DNA from 2 places in the Arthrobacter sp. NPDC058192 genome. Region 2 is predicted to be linked to the other one. Evidence: predicted binding sites of a transcription regulator. Region 2 holds the regulator's gene; the other holds the start of a gene.
What was found. The regulator HrcA, encoded in region 2, represses chaperone genes, less so after heat shock. The targets are predictions, from matches to a motif close to TTNGCACTCGNNNNNNNCGAGTGCNAA.
Positions count from the first base shown of each region.

Region 1 (5,049 bases), on a different contig from region 2:
GCTGGTCAGGCGGCCACCACGGGTCTACACCGAACGGCTCCGCAACCACCTTTTGAGAAGCCCTTCCGGCACTTCTTCAGCCGTGAGCGCGAAGGTGCGGTGGTCCGCCCATTCGCCGTTGATGTGCAGGAAACGAGGCCTGAATCCTTCGTCGCGGAACCCGAGTTTTTCCACCACGCGCAGGCTGGGCCCGTTCTCCGGTCTGATGTTGATCTCCATGCGGTGCAGCCCAAGGGTTCCGAAACAAAAGTCCGTTGCCATGGCCACGGCGGTCGGGGCAATCCCCCGCCCGGCCCGGTCCTTGTCGACCCAGTAGCCAAGCGTCGCCATCATGGCCGATCCCCAGACGATCGAGGAAACGGTCAACTGCCCCACCATGACCGGCGCCTGGTGGCCGGGAGTCCATTCCGCGATCACGAAGGGCAGTGCCGTGGCCTGGGCAGCCTGGGTCTTCAGCGACCGCACCATCTGGCGGTAGTCCGGCAGCCCGCCGCCCGGAACGGGGTTTGAAGCCTCCCAGGGGGCCAGCCACTCGCAGTTGCGCGACCGGAGCTCGGTCCACTCCTTCCGGTCCCGGTACCGGATCGGGCGGAGCACGATGTCGCCGCTCTCCAGCGTCACCGGCCAGTTGAAGCTGCCCCCCACGGGAGTTACTTGGTGAGGCTGGGGGCCAGGCTGGACGCGAAGCCGGGCAGCCATTCGCGCAGGCCCGGACCGAGGTCCTCGCTGTCGCAGGCCAGCTGGACGCAGGCCTTGAGGTAGCTGAGCTTGTCGCCGGTATCGTAGCGGCGGCCGCGGAAAACGACGCCGTACACGCCGTAGCCTTCCCCCGTCCCTGCCGAGAGTTCCTGCAGGGCGTCCGTCAGCTGGATTTCACCGCCCCGGCCCGGCGCGGTGCGCTCGAGCACTTCGAAGACGGCCGGGTGCAGCACGTAGCGGCCAATGATGGCGAGGTTGGACGGCGCGTCGGCGACGTCCGGCTTCTCCACGAGTTGCTTGATGCGGACGAACTCCTCGCCACCGAGTGCTTCGATGTCGGCGCAGCCGTAGGCGCTGATCTGGGATGGATCCACCTCGATCAGGGCGACCACGGAGCCGCCGGTCTTTGCCTGGACTTCGATCATGGTGCTGAGGAGTTCATCGCGGGCGTCAATGAGGTCATCGCCCAGCAGGACGGCGAACGGCTCCTGCCCGACGTGCTGCTTGGCGCGGAGGACCGCGTGGCCCAGGCCCATGGGATCGCCTTGGCGGACGTAGTGAATGTCGCCGAGGTTGCTGGCGGCCTGGATGGACTCGAGCTTGGCCGTGTCCCCCTTGGCCTTCAGCGTGGACTCCAACGTGGGAACGCGGTCAAAGTGGTCCTCCAACGCCCGCTTGTTACGGCCCGTGATCATCAAAATGTCGTTGAGGCCGACATTCACGGCTTCTTCAACGACATACTGGATTGCCGGCTTGTCAACGACAGGCAGCATTTCCTTGGGCATCGCCTTCGTGGCCGGAAGGAACCTGGTACCAAGGCCCGCGGCGGGGATGACGGCTTTGCGGACGGAAGCGTTCGGTGTGTTCACTCGACTAATCTAGCGGAGGGACCAATCATTGCGTAATTATTCGCGCGGTCCTGCAGCCCACGAACCGGTGCTGCAGGGACTTTAGCGGCAGAGGACGGGCCAGGATGATGTCAAAGGACGAAATACGCTCCAGCCACAGGGCCAGGCGGGCCGCCCTGCCGGGGGCCGCAGTCGACGCCGCCGCTGCAGGCATCGCCAGGCACGGGCTCGGGTGGGCTTCCGGCATGGCCGACGGCGGCCGGGGCACCTTTGCGGCGTACCTCGGGGTGGACGCGGAACCGCCCACACTGCCTCTTTTGTCTGCGCTGGAGGCTGCCGGGCACCGGGTACTGCTTCCGGTTTGCGAACCCGGTCTCGAACTGAGCTGGGTGTACTGGACGCCGGAGTCCGGATATGCCCGCAGCAGGTTCGCCCCCATCCAGGAACCGGTCGGAGAGCGTCACGGCACTGCCGTGATGCTTGACGCCGACGCAATCTTCCTGCCGGCCACCGCCGTTGATTTTTCGGGCAACCGCATCGGCCAGGGCGGCGGCTACTACGACAAATTCCTAGCCACACTGGCTGGCCTGAGCGGCCCGTCCGGCCGGGCATCCGACGCCGGGACGCCGCCGACTGCCGCCGTCGTTTATGACACAGAGGTGCTTCCGGCGGGCAGCATTCCCGCCGAGTCGTTCGACCGGAAGGTCGACGTAGCTCTGACACCGGGTGGGATCGTCCGGCTCCGCTGAGAAGGGGGTCCGGCAATGGTGATAGAATTGGCACTCAGGCCCTGCGACTGCTAAGGGACGGACACCGCCGAGAAATGTATCGGCCGGAGTTCCGACCAGACAGCACGGGACCTGCTCGTTTGCCCCAGAGTGAGGATTTCCAATGCCCACGTATGCATACGCCTGCAAGGACTGCAGCCACTCCTTCGAGATCGTGCAGTCGTTCAGCGACAGCTCCCTGACGTCATGCCCGGAGTGCCAGGGCACCCTGCGCAAGAAGTTCAACAGCGTCGGCGTAGTGTTCAAGGGCTCCGGCTTCTACCGGACCGACTCGCGCGATACTAAGGGCAGCACCGTTTCCCCGGCCCCTGCCGCTCCCGCGGCGCCGGCGCCCGCCGCCGCTGCCGCCAGCTAGCCCTCCCCCGCGGTAGCCCGCTTCCGTGTAGTCGGTGGTCCGCCCGGATCGACTCGGCGGCTCTGATCGACTCGGCGGCGCCTCACAGCGTGCTGGGTCGCGGGGAATTCCCTTCGCGGGGGTCTGCCGGCACATCGGGCACCGACTGCCTGTCCCCCGTGATTGTGCCCGCTTGGCGTTATCCACATAGGCGGTAGCGCATCTGCCCGCGGCGTGGGCCACTGCGTACCGTGGCGGCATGTCACTTTTCGTAAGCCCGGCTTTCCCGGTTTTACCCCTCCGCTCTTTCTCCCGGACTTCATCCCTGTCGCCGCCAACGCGCGCAAAGGGCCACTGCCGCCCAGCCCGCGGGGTCCGCCACCAAGGCCCTCTCCGCACCAGGATTTCGGCCGCCAGCAGCTCCGCTCAGCGCCGGACCGGCCTCCGCGGCCCGCACCCACAGCGGCTGTCGCGCGGTCGCCAGTCGCGCGGTCGCCAGTCGCGAGGTCGCCTGCCGCGTGGCCCGCTGTCGCGGCGCCGGGTGAGCGGATGGTTGAACCGGCACCGGCGGCTTATCGCGGCACTCTTATTGTGCACCGCCGCCGGCGTCACCGTTCAGCAGTTGACTCCTGCGCCTGCCGATTCCATCATTGCTTTCGCGGCGGCGGCTGATCTTCCCGCCGGAAAGACCGTGGCCCCCGGCGACCTCAGCAGGATCGGCGTGCCGCCCGGACTGGTGCCGGCCGGCAGCCCGGATAGCGAGAAAGCGTACGAGGGCAAACAACTGGCCGCACCCCTGCGGAAGGGCCAGCTCGTCACAGATGCCCAGGTGCTTGGCCCGGGCCTGCTCGCGGGCAGCCCGCCCGGCTCCGTAGCCGTGCCACTAAGGATGGCCGATCCCGCGTCCGTCCAACTGGTCTCCCCGGGACAACTCGTCAACGTCGTGCTCACCAGCGGCAATGGCCTTGAAAAACCCGGCGAGAGCCAGATCCTCGCCGAAGCCGTGCCGGTGCTGTGGACGTCCGTGCAGGGCGGAAAGGCAGGGACGTGGCTGGCGGGCGCGGACACCGACGGACTGATCGTGGTGGCTGCCGCAGCCGATCAGGCGCGCCGGTTGGCCGGCGCATCCACCCAGGGCAAACTCTTCTTCGTGCTGGTGGCTGCACCGCCCGGGTAACTCCCGGCAGCCCTCAAGCCGGTGGCCGTCGCTCTGCGGGTCCTTCCGCGCTCCGGCCCAACAGGCCGGGAAGCTTTCCGCTGTGAGGCCGCTGCCGTGGGTATCTTTCAGACCAGCGCGGCCAGCCTCAGCCCCAGTGCGGAGGCTTCTGCTCCTGGAGCCAGGCGTCGTGGTCGTAATTGTCCGGCTGGTCGCCCCAGCGCCGCGGGTCGTCCTCGGCTGCCTTGTTTGGCAGCACGCCTGCGGCGGCGCCCGGCGGTGTCGCTGCGCGACGTGACCTTTCCTTCGGCTCCCGGCCCTTGGGCTCCTGGTCCGCTCCCTCGCCGGTTGACTCCTCGGCCGGCGCGGGGGCGCCACCGTCCTGCGCGCCGGAGTCCTGGCTGCCGGAGTTCTTCTGGATGTCGCCGTCCGCACTCATGCTGCCGGCCCCCTCCCTGCCTGTCATACCTGATTCTAGTTCCCTCCGGTGCCCGGATTCGGACTGGGGCGTGTCCTCGTGCAACCCTGCAGGCCGCGCCGCATCCGTCGGGGCCAGCTGCCCAGATAGGTCCTCCGGGGACTCCTGCGCGGGGACGTCCTGCCCTGCAGACTGCAGGACCGGGGACTCTCGGCCCGAGTGTCGTTGCTCCGGCGGCGTGTGCCCTGAAAAGACGCCGCTGCGCCCGGCCGCCGAGTCGTTGACCGCCAGGTGCTCGATGTCGTCGTCGAAGAACCCTTGCGATTGCCGGAGCCGGCTGGAAGTCGCAGGTTTCTCCAGCCCGAGGTAGCCGCCAATCCGGTCGGCGCAGGCCGACGGGTCGGTGAAGACCTCGATGGTCCACAGCGGCATGTAGCGCCAGCCGAGCCGTTCCAGGAGCTGCGGCCGGAGCCTGCTCCGTTCCCGGACGCTCATCCGCCGGTAGTGGCTTGTGCCGTCGGACTCGATCGCGACCGGACGGGGTATTTCCGCATCGTCCTGGCCGATGGTGGTCATGGGGTCGGCGGCGGCCACCATGTTGAGGACGCCGTCGTACTGGTGCCAGACGCGTGCCCCGCGGGCCCGGAGCCGGTCGCCCAGATCTGCCACGAGCGGATCAGCGCCGAGCGCCTGCTCACTGGCGGCGGCACGGGAGGCGGGGCTGCCGAGATCGGAATGGCCTGCGATCTCCCGGTTCAGCAGCTCGTAGAAGTCCACGGCGCCGTGGCTGAGGCGGCTGACGTCGA
Region 1 is NZ_JBHVVJ010000018.1:114,875-119,923, forward strand. Features, by position in the region: gene ACFVVK_RS17555 (GNAT family N-acetyltransferase) at 25-645, opposite strand; gene galU (UTP--glucose-1-phosphate uridylyltransferase GalU) at 651-1,568, opposite strand; gene ACFVVK_RS17565 (5-formyltetrahydrofolate cyclo-ligase) at 1,673-2,296, shown strand; gene ACFVVK_RS17570 (FmdB family zinc ribbon protein) at 2,439-2,690, shown strand; gene ACFVVK_RS17575 (RcpC/CpaB family pilus assembly protein) at 3,292-3,846, shown strand; gene ACFVVK_RS17580 (AAA family ATPase) at 3,974-5,049, opposite strand, start outside.
Region 1: the regulator HrcA is predicted to act here: its motif matches at 2,324-2,350, upstream of ACFVVK_RS17570 (FmdB family zinc ribbon protein).

Region 2 (5,049 bases):
CTACGGCCCGGACCACATCAGCGCCTACGCGCTGATCGTTGAGGACGGCACCAAGCTCGCGGCACAGATCCGGCGCGGCGAAGTGCCGGAGATCGACGACGACGACCACGCGGCCAAGTACGAACTCGCCGACGAGCTGATTTCGGCCGCCGGGCTCGGGTGGTACGAGGTCAGCAACTGGTCCCGCACTCCCGAACAGGCCTGCCGGCACAACCTTGCCTACTGGCGCGGTGACGACTGGTGGGGCATCGGGCCGGGCGCCCACTCGCACGTGGGCGGCGTGCGTTGGTGGAACGTCAAACACCCCACCGCTTACGCCAACCGCCTCGGCTCGGGGGCCTCGCCGGCTGCCGGACGCGAAACGCTGGATGCCGAGACCCGCAACGTGGAGCGCATCATGCTTGAGGCGCGCCTGAATTCGGGGCTGGACATCCCGAGCCTGGGGGACACGGGCAGGCACGCCGTCGCGGGTCTGATCGCCGACGGGCTGGTCGACCCGGTAGCCGCGTTCCAGCGCCGACTGGTCCTCACGCTCAAGGGCCGGCTGCTGGCCGACGCCGTCGTCCGCAGGATCCTGCCGGACTAAGGCGGACAGCCCTTCCTCCTCCGAATCCGGACAGCCATAGAGCCGGCCGCGACCCTGACGGGCGGCGGCCGGCTCTAAAAATCAAAACCCGAATGCCAGAGACTTGGCCGGCTACTTGATCCAGCGCAGGTTGAACTCGTAGCGGTGTGGCTGGCCACGGTTGACGTGGATGCCTGCCGCTACCGAGAAGCAGGTCACCGCGATCCAAATCACCGTGGCGAGCACAGCAAAGAGGTTCCCCACCACGGGTATGAACACCAGCAGGTTCGCGAGCACGGCCGCGAGAGTCGGCGGCAGCGTGAAGTTGAGGGCTTCCTTGGACTCCTGCGCCGTGAAGGGGCCGCGGTCCTTGAAGATCAGGTAGATCAGCAGCGAGGGCACGCAGCCCAGGATGCCGCCGAAGTGCGCGAGCGTGGCCCACTGGCGGTCCTCGCTGGCCGTCAGTGGCAGCGCATTCGCGGGAACGCCATGGTACGGAGGCCGGGCGTTGCCTGCCTGGTTGTCCGTGTGTTCGCGTGCGTTATCTGCCACGGTGTTGCCCTTCAGATTGCGGGGATGCGGTGCTGCTGGGGTTGTGCCTTCACTAGCGGGTCCGCGCCGGAAGCGCGGCCGCCGTATCAAGAATACTTGCTTGGGCGCGTCTGTGGACATCCGCGGCGTCCCCGCAAGGGACTTGGGCACGGTGTCGACCAGGGGGAAGCATGGACTAGGGCACAGTGAGGAAGTCAATGACTTCCTCGACCCGGCCGAGCAGGGACGCCTCCAGATCGGCGTAGCTGCGGACAGCGCCCAGGAGTTTTTGCCAGCCGAGGCCAATGTCCTCCTTCGTGGTGTGAGGCCACCCGAAGGCCGTCAGGATGCCGGTCTTCCAGTCGACGCCGCGGGGGACCACCGGCCAGCGCTCAATTCCCAGGACGGCCGGGCGGATGGCCTGCCACACGTCCACGTAGGGGTGGCCCACGATCAGGACGTTGCCGGCAGCACCAGGCGAGGCCATCACGGCCTCGGCGATCCGCGATTCCTTGGAATTCGGCACGAGGTGGTCAACGAGCACGCCAAGGCGGCGCCCAGGGCCCGGCCGGAACTCGGCCACGGCGCCTGCGAGGTCGTCAATGCCGTGCAGGGGTTCGACCACGATGCCCTCCACCCGGAGGTCGTCACCCCAGACCTTCTCCACAAGCTCGGCGTCGTGCTTGCCTTCCACCCAGATCCGGCTGGCCTTGGCCACCTGGGCGCGCTGCCCGGCCAACCGCACCGAGCCCGACGCCGTGCGGCCGGCACCAGCGGCGGCCGCTGCCTGCCTCGGGGCCGGTGGCATCAGCCGGATCGGCTGTCCCTCCAAGAGGAAGCCGAAACCGAGGCGGAAGGACCGCGACTTGCCCCGCCGGTCCTCCAGCGCCACCACGTGCATGCCGCCCGACTTTTCCACGCGGGTCACGGCGCCCACCCAGCCGGACTGGACCTCCTCGAGGACCATCCCGCGTTCCACCGGCACTTCGGGCAACTGCGTCTTGGCGGGGGCGGACAGGTCCTGCGGTCCCCAGTTTTGATACGACATCTCTACACGCTTACTTTTGCAGTCGGAACGTACGGCGGTCAGTGAAACACTCCCGCGGGCCACGCCTGGAGCGAATCCAATGCTAACAACGCGGCGACTCATATTAGACTGGTTAGCACTTAGGCATGTCGAGTGCTAACCCCTGTCCGGCCGCGGACCGCCCTGGCACCGCTGGGGGACGCGAACCGGACGGCGCGGCACCGGCTGCGGGAGAGTCGATTGGAGGTGGAGCGTGAGCGAACCGCGCAAACTCGAAGTGCTGCGCGCCATCGTGGAGGACTACGTCCATTCCCGCGAGCCCGTCGGTTCCAAAGCGCTCGTGGAACGGCACCATCTTGGCGTCTCCAGTGCCACGATCCGCAACGACATGGCTGCGCTGGAGGACGAGGGGCTCATCACGGCACCGCACACGAGTGCCGGCCGGATCCCCACTGACAAGGGCTACCGGCTCTTCGTCGACCAGATCTCCGCCGTCAAGCCGTTGTCCCCGGCCGAGCGCCGGGCCATTCAGGCGCTGCTGGAAGGATCCGAGGACCTCGACGACGTCCTCGACCGGACCGTGCGGCTCCTCGCCCAGCTGACCAACCAGGTCGCCGTCGTGCAGTATCCGCTGCTGAGCCGCGCCAAGGTGCGGCACATAGAATTCGTGCTCCTGGCGCCCCGGAAGGTGCTGGCGGTCCTGATTGCGGATACCGGCAAGGTGGAGCAGCGCGTGATCGACGTCGGGCAGGACGTTCCCGACGACGCGGTGGCGGAACTGCGCACCCGGTTCCTGGCCGGCCTGTCCGGAACCCCGCTGAGCCTGATGCCGCAACTGCTGCCCGCCGTCGTGGCAGGCGGCTCGCCGGCGCACCGCGGAGCAGCCCAGGCCCTTGCCAGGGGCCTGGAGGCCCTGGCCACGAGCAGCCGCGAAGAGCGCATGGTCATGGCCGGCACCGCCAACCTGGCCCGCTCCAATCTGGACTTCCCGCTCAGCATCGGGCCCGTGCTGGAGGCGCTCGAGGAACAGGTCGTCATGCTCCGTCTCCTGAGCGAGATGGCGGCCGACCCGCGCGGCGTCACGGTCAGCATCGGCCGCGAAAACCCCTACGACGGTCTTGCCGAGGCGTCGGTGGTGGCCACGGCCTACGGGCCTGACGCCACGGCTAAGGTCGGCGTACTGGGCCCCACCCGGATGGACTATCCGACCACTATGGCCGCCGTGCGCGCGGTGGCCCGCTATCTTTCGAGGATCCTGGGCCCCTGACGGACCCGGGACAAGACGCGACTTCTTGCCCACAGGCAATACGAAAAGGAAGAGATACACACTTTGAGCACCCACTACGACGTTCTTGGAGTCTCCCGCGACGCATCCGGGGAGGAGATCAAGAAGGCCTACCGGAAACTGGCCCGCACCCTGCACCCGGACGTGAACCCGGGGGAGGACGCCGCGGACCGCTTCAAGGCCGTCACCCACGCCTACGAGGTCCTCTCCGATCCGCAGAAGCGCCGGGTCTATGACACCACGGGCAACGAGAACGGCACCGACAACGGCTTCGGCGGCGGCAGCTACGCTGGCCAGGGCTTCGCCTTCCAGGACATCTTCGAGACCTTCTTCGGCGGCGGCGCCGGCGGCGGCCCGGGCGGTCCGGCGTCCCGGATCCGCCGCGGCCAGGACGCGCTCATCAGCGTGCGGATCGACCTGCGCGACGCCGTGTTCGGGGTCAACAAGAAGCTCGAGGTGGACACCGCCGTCGTCTGCCCCACGTGTGAGGGTTCCTGCTGCCGCGAGGGCAGCCACCCCGTCCGCTGCGACATCTGCGGCGGCAGCGGCCAGGTCCAGCGGGCCGTGCGGTCCATCCTGGGCCAGGTCATGACCTCCGCCCCCTGCGGGTCCTGCGAAGGTTTCGGCACCGTCATCAAGGATCCCTGCAACGAATGCAGCGGCCAGGGCCGGATCCGCAGCCGCCGGTCCCTGACCGTCAAGGTCCCCGCCGGCGTCGCCACCGGCACCCGCATCCAGCTGTCCGGCCAGGGCGAAGCAGGACCCGCGGGCGGTCCGTCCGGCGACCTGTACGTCGAGATCCGGGTGAACAGTGACGCGACCTTTGTTCGCGACGGCGATGACCTCCACGCAACCCTCAACATCCCCATGACGTCGGCGGCCCTGGGCGCCGAAATGAGCCTCGAGACCTTTGACGGGCAGAAGGAGATCGACGTCAAGCCCGGCACCCAGCCGGGCGAGGTCATCACGCTGCGCGGCCTGGGCGTCACCCACCTTCGCGGTTACGGCCGCGGCGATCTGAAGGTCCACCTGCAGGTGGAAACGCCGGAGAAGCTCGATGCCGCCCAGGAAGAGTTGCTCCGTCAGCTTGCCAAGCTGCGGGGTGAACACAACCATCCTGGAAAGCTCGCGGCAGGCGGCGGAGTTTTCGCCAAACTGCGGGAACGGCTCGGTAGCCTCTAACGGTGAGTAACCCGGTCTTCTTTACCGCCCCAGGAACGCTGGACCAGCAGGTCCCCGGTTCCGTCTTTGTCCTCGACGGTGCAGAGGCGCGCCACGCCGTCACCGTCAAGCGTCTGGCCGTCGGGGAAGCTGTGGACATCGCCGACGGCGCCGGCAAGCGCCTGACCGGCACCGTCGCCGCCGTCGCGCCCGGCGAACTGACCGTCGAGTGCCTGGACATCGCGGAAGAGCCGCGGCCGGGGATCGGCTTGGTGCTCGTCCAGGCCCTCGCCAAGGGCGACCGCGACGAACTCGCGGCCGAAACGGCCACCGAGCTCGGCATTGACGCCGTCATTCCCTGGCAGGCCGAGCGATCCATTGTGCGGTGGAAGGCCGAGCGGGCCGCGAAGGCCCACGCCAAATGGCAGGCCGTGGTGACAGCTGCCGCCAAGCAGGCGCGCCGGGCGTGGATTCCGGAGG
Region 2 is NZ_JBHVVJ010000030.1:10,918-15,966, forward strand. Features, by position in the region: gene hemW (radical SAM family heme chaperone HemW) at 1-586, shown strand, start outside; gene ACFVVK_RS20210 (DUF4870 domain-containing protein) at 698-1,117, opposite strand; gene ACFVVK_RS20215 (DUF3097 domain-containing protein) at 1,293-2,144, opposite strand; gene hrcA (heat-inducible transcriptional repressor HrcA) at 2,377-3,390, shown strand; gene dnaJ (molecular chaperone DnaJ) at 3,454-4,590, shown strand; gene ACFVVK_RS20230 (16S rRNA (uracil(1498)-N(3))-methyltransferase) at 4,593-5,049, shown strand, end outside.